DNA from 2 places in the Haliea atlantica genome. Region 1 is predicted to be linked to the other one. Evidence: riboswitches for the same ligand, from Rfam matches in the RefSeq annotation. Region 1 holds a riboswitch; the other holds the start of a gene.

The links. A riboswitch is a leader RNA that binds a small molecule or an ion and turns the genes downstream of it on or off. The one in region 1 is predicted to bind cobalamin.
Region 2: another riboswitch for cobalamin. It lies ahead of ACYVGS_RS03235 (TonB-dependent receptor plug domain-containing protein); the one in region 1 lies ahead of ACYVGS_RS14390 (TonB-dependent receptor family protein).

Annotation. Positions count from the first base shown of each region.
Region 1 is NZ_BAAGXL010000022.1:41,419-46,996, forward strand. It holds gene ACYVGS_RS14380 (BCCT family transporter) at 1-1,188, shown strand, start outside; gene bluB (5,6-dimethylbenzimidazole synthase) at 1,211-1,894, opposite strand; gene ACYVGS_RS14390 (TonB-dependent receptor family protein) at 2,038-3,774, opposite strand; cobalamin riboswitch at 4,042-4,247, opposite strand; cobalamin riboswitch at 4,463-4,599, shown strand; gene ACYVGS_RS14395 (cobaltochelatase subunit CobN family protein) at 4,760-5,578, shown strand, end outside.
Region 2 is NZ_BAAGXL010000003.1:687,845-693,422, reverse strand. It holds gene cobO (cob(I)yrinic acid a,c-diamide adenosyltransferase) at 1-30, opposite strand, end outside; gene ACYVGS_RS03235 (TonB-dependent receptor plug domain-containing protein) at 34-1,887, opposite strand; cobalamin riboswitch at 1,991-2,158, opposite strand; gene ACYVGS_RS03230 (DUF501 domain-containing protein) at 2,303-2,794, shown strand; gene ACYVGS_RS03225 (XdhC family protein) at 2,794-3,747, shown strand; gene ACYVGS_RS03220 (nucleotidyltransferase family protein) at 3,744-4,334, shown strand; gene ACYVGS_RS03215 (nuclear transport factor 2 family protein) at 4,306-4,713, opposite strand; gene ACYVGS_RS03210 (3-deoxy-7-phosphoheptulonate synthase) at 4,859-5,578, shown strand, end outside.

The DNA of each region.
Region 1 (5,578 bases):
AACTTCGCCATCGTCGGTCTGGCGATTGCCTACGTCCGCTTTCGGCGCCAGCGAGCCGGCCTGATCAGTGAGACCTTCCGCGCCAGCCTGGGCGATCGCGTGGACGGCCCCGTCGGCCATGGCATCAATATCCTGGCGGTGGTTTCCACGGTCTTCGGCGTCGCCACCACACTGGGGCTGGGTATCATCCAGATCAACAGTGGCCTGGGGGCCGTCAGCGAGGTAGCCTTCGGCACCACCCAGCAACTGGCTATTCTGGGCGGCGTGGCGGTGGTGTTTCTGCTCTGCTCACTGATGCCACTGGAAAGCGGTGTACGCTATGTCAGTGACGCCAATATGCTGCTCGCCGCCGCCCTGCTGGTGTTTGTCTTTTTCGCCGGGCCAACTGACTTCATCACTGCCGCAATGACCAATGCCATCGGTGACTATTTCAGCAACATGATGGGCATGAGCCTGGTCATGTCACCCTATACCGGCGAGGACTGGGTGGAGCGCTGGACCATTTTTTACTGGGCCTGGGGTCTTTCCTGGGCTCCCTTTGTCGGCAGTTTCATTGCGCGAATTTCCCGCGGGCGCACCATACGCGAGTTTATCCTCGGTGTTATCGGCATGCCTGTACTGCTCAGCGTGGTGTGGTTCGCCACCTTTGGCGGTTCGGCACTGTACTACGAGCTATTCGAAGGTGCCGGCATCGGCGAAGCGGTTCACGCCGAAATCAGCTCTGGCCTTTTTCTGACACTGAACTCACTGCCTTTCCCTGAGCTGCTGGGCATTCTGGTGCTGGTACTGATCGTGCTCTTCGTCATCACTTCCGCAAACTCAGCAACCTTCGTACTGGGGATGTTTACCGGCAAAGGGGTCCTGACGCCCAGCCGCTGGCTACGGGTGATCTGGGGACTGGTTCAGGTCATGGTAGCTGGCATACTACTGCTCAGTGGTGGCCTGGCGGCTCTTCAGACCATGTCCATTCTTGCGGCTTTTCCCTTCATGATACTGATGGTTTTCATGGCCGCGGCACTGCTCCGATCCCTGCGCGACGAGCAGCGCCAACAACAACTGCATGCCGCCCTGCTAGCGGAACGCATGCAGCGAATGCTTGAGGACTATGAGGCAAGGCAGCGGGACGAGCAAAACCCGGCGCCCGTCGCCGGAGGGAGCGACGACACATCATACCGGCACCTGCAATGACCCGCGGGAGCGCCGTCAATGCTCAGTCTAGTGCGGAAACACGGCGCACTGACACCAGCAACGGGTCTTCCGCGCTGGTCTCCCCCCATTGGTCTAGCCATACCAGACTTTCGAGGGGCAGGCGATTGCGCCATCCTCTAACCTCAAGTTCAGGCCGACTATAAAAATCGCTGACATGCCCCAGGCAAAGATAGGCTATCGGCTCCACCGATTCCGGCAATGCAAACAAGGTCTTCAGCACATCCGTCCGAAGGATGGAAACCCAACCTAGCCCCAGACCTTCGGCTCTCGCCGCCAACCAGAGATTCTGAATCGCGCAGACCGTGCTGTAGATGTCGGTATCCGGCTGCTGCGTTCTCCCCAGGACGGCGGGACCGGCCCGTGAGCGATCACAGGTGACACAAATGTTCACGGGAGCCGTGAGAATGCCTTCGAGCCGGAGCCGATCATACCGCTGGCGTTGCTCTCCCTCGAAGTGAGCAGCCTCTCGTTCGCGACAAGCCTCGAACTCCCGGTAAACCGCACGGCGCCTGGACGCTTCCCGCACGACAATAAAATTCCAGGGCTGGGAGAGGCCGACCGATGGCGCATGGTGTGCCGCGTTGAGGATGCGCGCCAACACCTCGGGGGAAACCGGGTCGGGCAGGTATTCGCCCCGGACATCCCGGCGACTGAAAAGCAGGCGGTAGAAATCCTCGACATTCATGAGTACACCCCCATCATGGTGGTTGACCGACAGCGCTTTCAGTCAAGGCCGACCGGGCAGCCACCATGAACGCTTTCATATCAGCCACCCGGTCTGGCGAGTGATAAGCAACGCTGATCACAGCCCTCAGGTCCAGCCCGGAATCAGAACGAGTAGGTCAGACCCAGCTGCCATTCACGCCCCTCCTGGTTGTAGCCCTTGTTGAGCTGGTAGTCCCTGTCAAAGATATTCTCCATCTTGAAAGTCGCTTCCAGCTGGCGGGTCAAGCGGTAGCCAAGCCGGAGATCGAAGGTAGCGTAGCCCCCCAGCGATTCGGTATTCGCCGTATTGGTATAGCGCTGTCCCTGACTTTTCAGCGACAGGCCCAGTGTCAGGGCATCAAACTCCCGATTGGCATTCAGCGTCAGATTGTCGCGACTGCGCTTGATCAGCAACTTGTCGGTACCGGCGTCCCTTGGCTCGACATAGCTGTAGGCAGCATCGACACGCCAACCCAGCATGTCACCACCTATCGCGAACTCGGCGCCGCTTATCTCTGCATCACTGACGTTGTAGGGTCGCCAGACAAAATCGGCGCCCGGCGCCCAATCAATCAGGTTTTTCACGTCGTTCTCGAAATAGGCGATAGACCAGTGCCAGTTGTCGTAATCGCCGCGTAGACTCAGCTCGCTGTTCTCCGAGGACTCTGGCTCCAGGTCGGGATTCCCCGCACTAAAGGGGCCGGCCGGCCAGTAGAGGTCATTGAAGGTGGGCGCCTTGAAACCCTCAGACCAGGACGCGATGAGCTTGTAGGACTCACTCAACTGCAGGCCAATCGCGGCATTACCGGTGGTGTGGTCACCAAATTCCTGGTTGTCGTCTTCCCTCAGGCCCAGCACCACATCCAGCTGGCGCCAGCTCGCCTGGTATTGCCCAAACAGCGCTTTGTTGTCCCGACTGCGCACCGGGTTGCCCAGTCCATCGAGGTAATCGTTGGAGTTGCTGGCAACGTCATCCTCGTAGTAATCGTAGCCCAGGGTGAGAAGATGCCCCTCGGCCACGACAATGTCGTTCTGCCAAAAAAGCTGCTGCCTTTCCGTGCGAAAATCCCCCTGGTTTAGGCCGGTAACGCTGTCGAAGTTGTCGCTGTCATCCGTGGAAACGCCGAGGGAGAGCTCCGTGCTCCAGACATCGGTCAAAGGCAGCCGTCCGCGCAGATTGATATTTTGTACGATGCCTTCGCTATAGGGCTTCTCCGAGGCATTGGAAGCACTGTCATGCTCGTTGCGGTTATTGCTCTCCAGGTAACGAAAGGAGAGATCTGCGCCATTGTCAAACCGGTAACCCGTGCTCGCGCTGACGGATTTGTTGCGGTAGCCATCCCGATCCTTGTTGAAGCCGGTATCGATTGCCAGATTGTCGATACCCTCCGTTTCCAGGTACGAAGCATGTACCCCGTAGCGCCAGTTGCCGCTGTTGCCACTGGAGCCCAGCGCGAGCCGGTACATCGCATTGCTGCCGGCCGCTGTGGTGAGGTAGCTGCCCTCGCTGGCGGAACCGTCGCGGGTAAAGATCTGAATCACGCCGCCGATCGCCTCACTACCGTACAAGCTGGAGCGTGCCCCGCGCACGACTTCAATGCGCTCGATCTGGTCCGGGTTGAGAAACTGGAAATTGGCACTACCCAGGGTGGCACTGCTCACCCGCTGGCCGTCGACCAGAATCAGCGTGTGGCCACTGGCGGTGCCCCGGGTGTACAGGCTGGTGGCGGACCCGGGTCCACCGCTGCGACTGATGTCCAGGCTCGGCACCTGGCGGAAAACATCAACCAGATCCAGAGGCTGACGGGCCTCGAGGTCCGACCGACTGATGGCGGTGACGGACGCCAGGCTGTCGGCCATGGCTACCGGTGTACGGGTAGCCGTTACAACAAGCTCATCAATATCGGACGAAGCAATGACAGGCTGCAGCGGCAAGAAACAGCAACAGCCCGCAAGGGTACTGCGGAAAACAGGCAGGTTTTTCATGATCAATCCTCAATCGGCAATTGTAAAAACAATGATTGAGGGAGGGGTAAGAGTGGCGAGCGCCATGTAACAGAGGCAGTTAACCACCGACAAAGCCCTCCGCTTCATCGTTGTTGCAGTACTGCACTCCGTGATAACACCAGAAGGCATTATCACCAGGTCGGTTTCGGGCTTGTGAATTCGATCGCGAACTCATTTACCGTTGCGGGGGCAGCGGTGGCGTTGTCAGCGGCGGCCGTGGAATTTGCTTGGATTCCTGCCGTGACGCACCACACTTCCCGTTTACCCTGTTCCAGTCTTCCCCGGCGAAGGGATGACGAGCAGGCACCTGATGCAGGGCGCGGACTCTATCGGCATTGCCAACGGTAAGTCAACTCAGAAAAACAAACAGCCTCTTCGAATTAACCGTTGATAACGCTAACGCCAGCTTTAGATAGGCCGTGTAACGCCGAACTCAACACAACCTTTGCCACCCAAAATATTTGCGTAACCAATAATTGATTAAATCTGTAAGGTGTCGACAAAAACGATTTTCAGTTGACAGCACTGACCTCGATCATTAAAACTGCCGACGCTTTGGCGAGCCGATTATCCATCGGCATTCAAGGAACCCGGTGAAAATCCGGGGCTGTACCCGCAACTGTCAGCGGCTTTTCAATAGCCGTGAGCCAGATACTTGTCGCCAGAAAATCACGGGCTGTCGCGTCTTTACCGCGCGCAGCCTAAAACGCTGGATAAACTCTGTTTTCCAGCACCGGGCGGGAATACTCGGTACTGCAACAGCCTGACTCCCCTTATCAGCTGCCACGGTACGTAGCTTTCTTGCCTCGAACTTTCACACAGTCGAGGAATCGTCATCATGCGTGGTTTGCTGCTGCTTCTGGTCTGCCTTACCCAGATAGCCTTCGCTCGACCCGATACCGCAGACGAGAAACATATTCTGGTCCTGGCTTCGCAACGCAACGCCGAAACGATCGCCGATGCCGTCCGGCTATTCAGCGAAAATCACCCACAGCTCCGCGTGATTGCCCGATCCGATGCCCAACTTTGGGAGATGACGGAGCCACAGCGGCAAACACTGGTCGACAGCGCAGACCTGGTGCTGGGCATCGGCCTGTTTGGAGCCAGCGTTGCCGAGCTGGAGCCAGTGCTGGCGCGAAGCGAAACCTCACTGCTGATGATCAGCAGCGACCATCGACTGATCCAGCAAAGCCGCATGAATGGTCGGACCATTTTCACTAACGGTGAGCAATTGCGGCATATCGCGGGTATGCAACCGAGCACGGATTTCGACCAATCACTCGACGACCTGACAGCTCGCTACCCCCGGCAAGCCGACTGGATCAATGCCCGCCGCTACTGGCAGGCGGGCGGCAGCAGCAATACTGCGGCCCTGTTTGCCTGGAGCTTTGCAAAACTGGGCAAAAAGATCGAAGTACCTCCCGCGCAAGCCCTTCCACGCCTGCGCTGGGTCTATCGCAATCAGGTCACGACAAGCCTGCCATCAGTGGACGACGACCAGCCACTAATCGTCGTACTGGATCACGCGGGCGGTGACCGCCCCGCCGATAACACCCTCCTGCGCGAATTCTGTCGCGCCACCAGTGTCGATGCAGGGCACGAATGTCTCACCGCGCTGGCTTACTGGGGTGAGGCTGGAGTGTCCGCAGCGCGGGCG
Region 2 (5,578 bases), on a different contig from region 1:
GTCCTTGCGGGTCTCGGGGCTGTCACTCATGGTTCACTCCTGGAAGTGGTAGCGGATGCCCGCGTAGAGTGCCTGACCGCTGCTGCGGTAGCCAGGGACTTCCTGGTAGTCCTCGTCGAGCAGGTTCTCGAGCCGTCCAAAGAGCTCCAGGCGGGGCAGCAGGTTGAAGCGGGCGTTCAGGGACAGTACTTCGTAGTCGTCCAGGGCGCGGCCGTCGAACTCCTGGGCGTCCCGCGCCGCGCGCAGGTGCAGGCCCAGGTTAAGGCGCTCTCCGGGGGACTGCCAGCGCAGGCTCAGGTTGGCCAGCTGCCGGGGCCGGTAGGTGCGATCGTCGCCCTCGGCGTTCTCGGTGTCGTTCCAGGTGAGGTTGCCGGACAGGCTGAGGCGCTCGCCCAGGGGAATGTCGGCAATCAGTTCCACGCCCCGGGAGCGGGTGTCGCCGCGGCCCTGGAGGTAGCCGGAGTAGTCCACCAGGTCAAAGTAGATTTCGTTTTCGACGTCCTGGTCGAACCAGACTGCCTCCAGGTACACGCCGCCGGCGCTCTGGAAGGCAACGCCGAGGTCGTGGCCGGCACTGCGCTCCTCCTGCAACACCACATCCGCAGCCGGCGCAAAGGCGAAGCTGCGGTTGTAGGCGATCTCGTAGAGGGAGGGGGCGCGGAAGCCGGTGCCGCGGGTGGCCTTCAGCTTCAGCTCGTGCTGCTGCAGGGGAATGACCCAGGCGCCGCTGACGCGCCAGGTGGTGTGCTCGCCGAAGTCCTCGTTGTCATCGTGGCGCGCGCCGGCGGTGAAGAACAGGCGCTGGTCGAGGCTGCCCTGGTACTCGAGGAAATAGCCGGTCTGGTCGCGCTCGGTATCGAAGCTGCCGTCGTCGAGTTCCGCGCTTTCGTGCTCGGCGCCGTAGACCAGCTGCAGGGACTCATTGGGCGCATAGCTGCCCAGGTAGCTCCAGCGGCTGAGACTGCCCTCGGTGGCGAAGCCGGCCAGGCCATCGCTGAAAGTGGCGCGCTCGGTGTCGCTGCGGCTCCAGGCCAGTTCGTGATTGAGGGTTTCCCCGCGCCAGAGGGCGGCGCCGCGCCAGGCCTGCTGCTGGTACTCGTCGCGGCAGCTGTTGGTGCTGCCATAGGTAATCGGGTTGAAACAGTCGTCGTACTGGCTGTCGCCCTCCACGTCCCGCGCCACCAGCTCCAGGCGCAGCCGTTCGCCGGCATTCCAGCCCAGGCGGCCGTGGGCGGTGGTGTTGTCGTAGCCGTCGTCGTCGGCGGGATCGCGGTCATCCAGGCGCGCGTTGAAACCGTCGCTCTCGAGGTCGGTCAGGGACAGGCTGCCATCGACCAGCGCGTTGCCGCCGCTCAGGTTGGCGCTGTACTGGCGGGTGCCGTAGCGGCCGGCCTCGGCGCTGACGTCACCGCGCAGGCCCTCGCCCGGCGTGCGGGTGCTGATATTGACGATGCCGCCGGCGTCGGCGCCGTACATCAGGCCCTGGGGCCCGCGCAGGATTTCCACCCGCTGGATACCGCTGCTGAGCAGCTGCTCCACCCGCGGGCCAAACTGCGGCGCGGTGGTGTCGGATACGTCGATGCCGTCGATCAGCACCCGGGTGCGATAGCCCTCCTCGCCGCGAATGCGCAGGGAGGAAATCTTGCCGGCACCGCCGTTGTTGCTCACCGCCACCGAGGGTTGGGTGCGCAGGATATCCTGCAGGCTGTTGAAGCCCAGGCTGCGAATTTCCGCGGCATTGATGACCGAGACCGAGGTGCCGATTTCCCGCGCCGGCATGGGCACGCGGGAGGAGGTGACAATGACTTCCTCGAGGGGCTGGGCCTGGACGGACAGGGGGAGCAGGGTGCACAGCGCCAGGGCGCCGCGGGTGGAAGCTGATCTCATGAGTAACCTCAATAGCCAGTCAAGGGGTGGCGACTGAGGGAGGGGATTCAGGGAACACAATGCGCGAGCGGCATCAGGCAACCTTCAATGAAGCCCTCCGCTCCATCGTTGCTGGTGACAGGCAGGTATCGGGCTCACAGCGACTGGCGCTGTCTACCGTTGCGGGGGCAGCGGTGGCATCGGCGCGAAGGCCTCACCACACTTCCCATTTAACCCACCCAGCCGCAAGACGTCTGCAGCGGCGGTGGGCACCTGGCACGGCGCGCACTCTAGGCCCTGGGCGACGGGCTGTCAATCTATTGTCCAGGCGGCTGCGGTGGGGCTGGCGATACGGCCCGGCAGCCCGGCCAGGGCCGCGGCTGTCCCCGGCGGGGCTTTTTCCGTAGAATTTCGCCGATTTACACGGGAAGGGACGATGGCGGTAACAGCGGCGCAGCGACAACGGGTGGCGGAACTGCTGGGGCGTGAGCCCCGGGGGCTGGAGGCGATTGCCGTCAGCGACGAGCTCGGCGAGCCGCAGGTGATCCGCGTGGCCTCCCTGGTGGCCGGCAAGCCCTTTCCCACCCTGTTCTGGCTGGTGGATGGCGCCCTCAACTACCGCATCGACCAGGTCGAGGCGGGCGGGCTGATTGCCGAGTTCCAGGCTCGGGTCGATGCGGAGCCGGCACTGCAAGCCGCCATGGCCGAGGATCACCGCGCGCACATCGCATTGCGTGACAGCTACCTGGACCACGACCTTCGCGCGGAAATGGCGCGCCTGGGCTTTCTGGATGTACTCAGCGGACGGGGCATTGGTGGCATTGCCGATTTTCAGCGCATTCGCTGCCTGCACACCTGGTATGCGGCGCACCTGGTGGTCCCCAACACCATCGGTGGCCTGCTCGATCAACACTGGGCGGCGCCGTGATGCAGACCCTCGACCAGGCCGTGCTCGAAGCCGCGCTGGGCTGGCTGGCGGCGGCGGACCGCCGGGTCTGGCTGTGTACCATTGTCGCCGGCACCGGTTCCGCGCCGCGCCCCCCCGGCACACTGCTGGCCTGTGACAGCGCCGGCGGGCAGGTCGGTTCCCTCTCCGGGGGCTGTATCGAGGATGACCTGCTGGAGCGCCTGCGGGAGGGGCGTCTGCCGGACACTGCCGCGGTGGTCGAATACGGTGTCAGCGCCGAGGAGAACGAGCGCCTGGGCCTGCCCTGCGGCGGCCGCCTGCAGGTGCTGGTGCAGCCCCTGGGCCCCGACCGCGACGGCGCCTGGCTGCGCGCGGCTCTGTCGGCCATGGCGGAGCGGCGCTGCCTGCTGCGTGAAGTCTCGGTGGGGGCCAACCACACCGACTGGCGCCCGGCGGAGCACTTCGCCCCGCTGGCCTGGGATGGCGATGTGCTGCGCCAGACCTTCGGCCCGCGCCAGCGCATGCTGCTGGTGGGCGCCGGCCAGCTCAGCCAGACCCTGGCGGAGCTGGCCCTGGCCATGGACTACGAAGTGCTGGTGACCGACCCGCGGGAGCATGTCCGGGCACAGTGGGCGGGGCCCGAGGTTCCCCTGCTGGGTGGCATGCCGGACGATGTCATTCGCGCCGAGGCCAGCGATGCCCACAGCCTGGTGATCACCCTGACCCACGACCCGCGCATCGACGACATGGCCCTGATGGAGGCGCTGACCGGCGCCGCCTGGTACGTGGGGGCGCTGGGCTCGCGCCGCACCACCGAGAAGCGCCTCGAGCGCCTGCGCCAGCTGGGCCTGAGCGAGACTCAACTGAGCGCCCTGCATGCGCCGGTGGGGCTGGACATCGGCAGCAAGACGCCGATGGAGATCGCCGTTGCCATTCTCGCCGAGCTGGTGCGTCTGCGCCGGCGGCCGGCGTGACCGTCGGCATCCTGCTGCTGGCGGCGGGTCGCAGCCGCCGTTTTGGCAGTGACAAGCGGCTGGCGTGCCTGCCCGGTGGGCGCCCCCTGTTGCAACAGACCCTGTTGACGCTGCGCGCGGCGAAGCTGCCCTTGCGGGTCTGCCTGCGCCCCGGCGACGCGAGGGTTGACGACTGCTTCGAGCCGGGGGAGCGCCTGGTGTGTCCCGGGGCCGACGGTGGCATGGGGCGGTCGCTGGCCGAGGGCGTGGCGCAGCTGCCCGGACACTGGCAGGGCCTGCTGGTGGCCCTGGCCGACATGCCCTGGGTGCAGCCGCAGACACTGGAACACCTGGTGGCCGCCCTCGAGCCCGGCGGTATCGTGGTGCCGCTGCACGCGGGTCAGCGCGGCCACCCGGTGGCCTTTCACCGCCACTGGTTCCCGATGCTGCAGCAGCTGCAGGGGGACCGCGGTGCCCGGGCCCTGGTCGATGCCGCGGGCGCTGCCTGCCGCCGCTTGCCCGTGGTTGACCCGGGGGTGCTGCGGGACGTGGATCGCCCGGCGGATCTGACTGCCGGGCTCAGCCCTGCAGGGGCAGATCCTGGGTGAAGACCACCTTCAGGTCGCGGGAGCGGTAGCGGTATTCGCCATCCACGGCGACGATGTCGTCCTGGTAGCGGATGCCCATGTCCAGCTTGCGCCCCTGGCCATCCTTTTCATAGAGGTGTGAGGCGACACACCAGGTTTCCCCGCGGTAGCTGTCCCCCTGCCACTCGCCGTACTGGTTGCCGATCAGGTGGAAGGTCTCGCTGTAGTTGCGCAGGAACTCCAGGTTGGCGATGAATACTTCCCGGCTGTCGGCGGCAAAGCCCGGCCCCTGCTGGGTGAAATCCGCCAGCATGATCTCGGCCATGCGCGCGAACTCGCGGTTGTCCACGAAGAGGGCGTACTGGGTGGCCAGCTGGCGGGCGATGTCGGTGTCGTGCATGGCGGGGCTCTCTGTCGGTTCCGTGTCGAGGCCCGAGGATACCCGTCGCGCCGGGTTCGGGAACAGCCGGCGGGCCCGCGCGCCTGCAATTCCCCGGCAACGGGTGATATATTGAACGGCTTGACCGGAATTCATTGAGTAGACCATGACCAGTACCGACGATCTGCGGATCCAGACCATCAACGAACTCATCGCCCCCAGCGAGCTGATCGGGGAAATTGCCGTCAGTGATACGGCGGCCGACACCGTGTCCAGCGCGCGCCAGACCATCCACCGCATTCTCACCGGCGAGGACGACCGCCTGCTGGCGGTGGTCGGGCCCTGTTCCATCCACGACCCCGGCGCGGCCCGGGAGTACGGTGCCCGCCTGGTGGAGGCAGCCCGGCAGGTGGCGAACGACGTCTTTGTGGTGATGCGGGTCTACTTCGAAAAGCCGCGTACCACCGTGGGCTGGAAAGGCCTGATCAACGACCCGGACCTGAACAACACCTTCCAGATCAACAAGGGCCTGCGCCTGGCGCGGCAGTTGCTGGCGGACCTGGGCGACATGGGCCTGCCCGCGGGCACCGAATACCTCGACCTGATCAGCCCGCAGTATGTCGCCGACCTGGTGTCCTGGGGGGCGATCGGTGCGCGCACAACAGAGAGCCAGACCCACCGCGAACTCGCCTCCGGCCTGTCCTGCCCGGTGGGCTTCAAGAACGCCACCGACGGCGATATCCAGGTGGCCATCGACGCCATCAAGTCGGCGTCCCAGCCGCACCATTTCCTCTCGGTGACCAAGCAGGGCCACTCCGCGATCTTCCAGACCCGCGGCAACGAGGACTGCCACATCATTCTGCGCGGGGGCAAGCACCCCAACTAC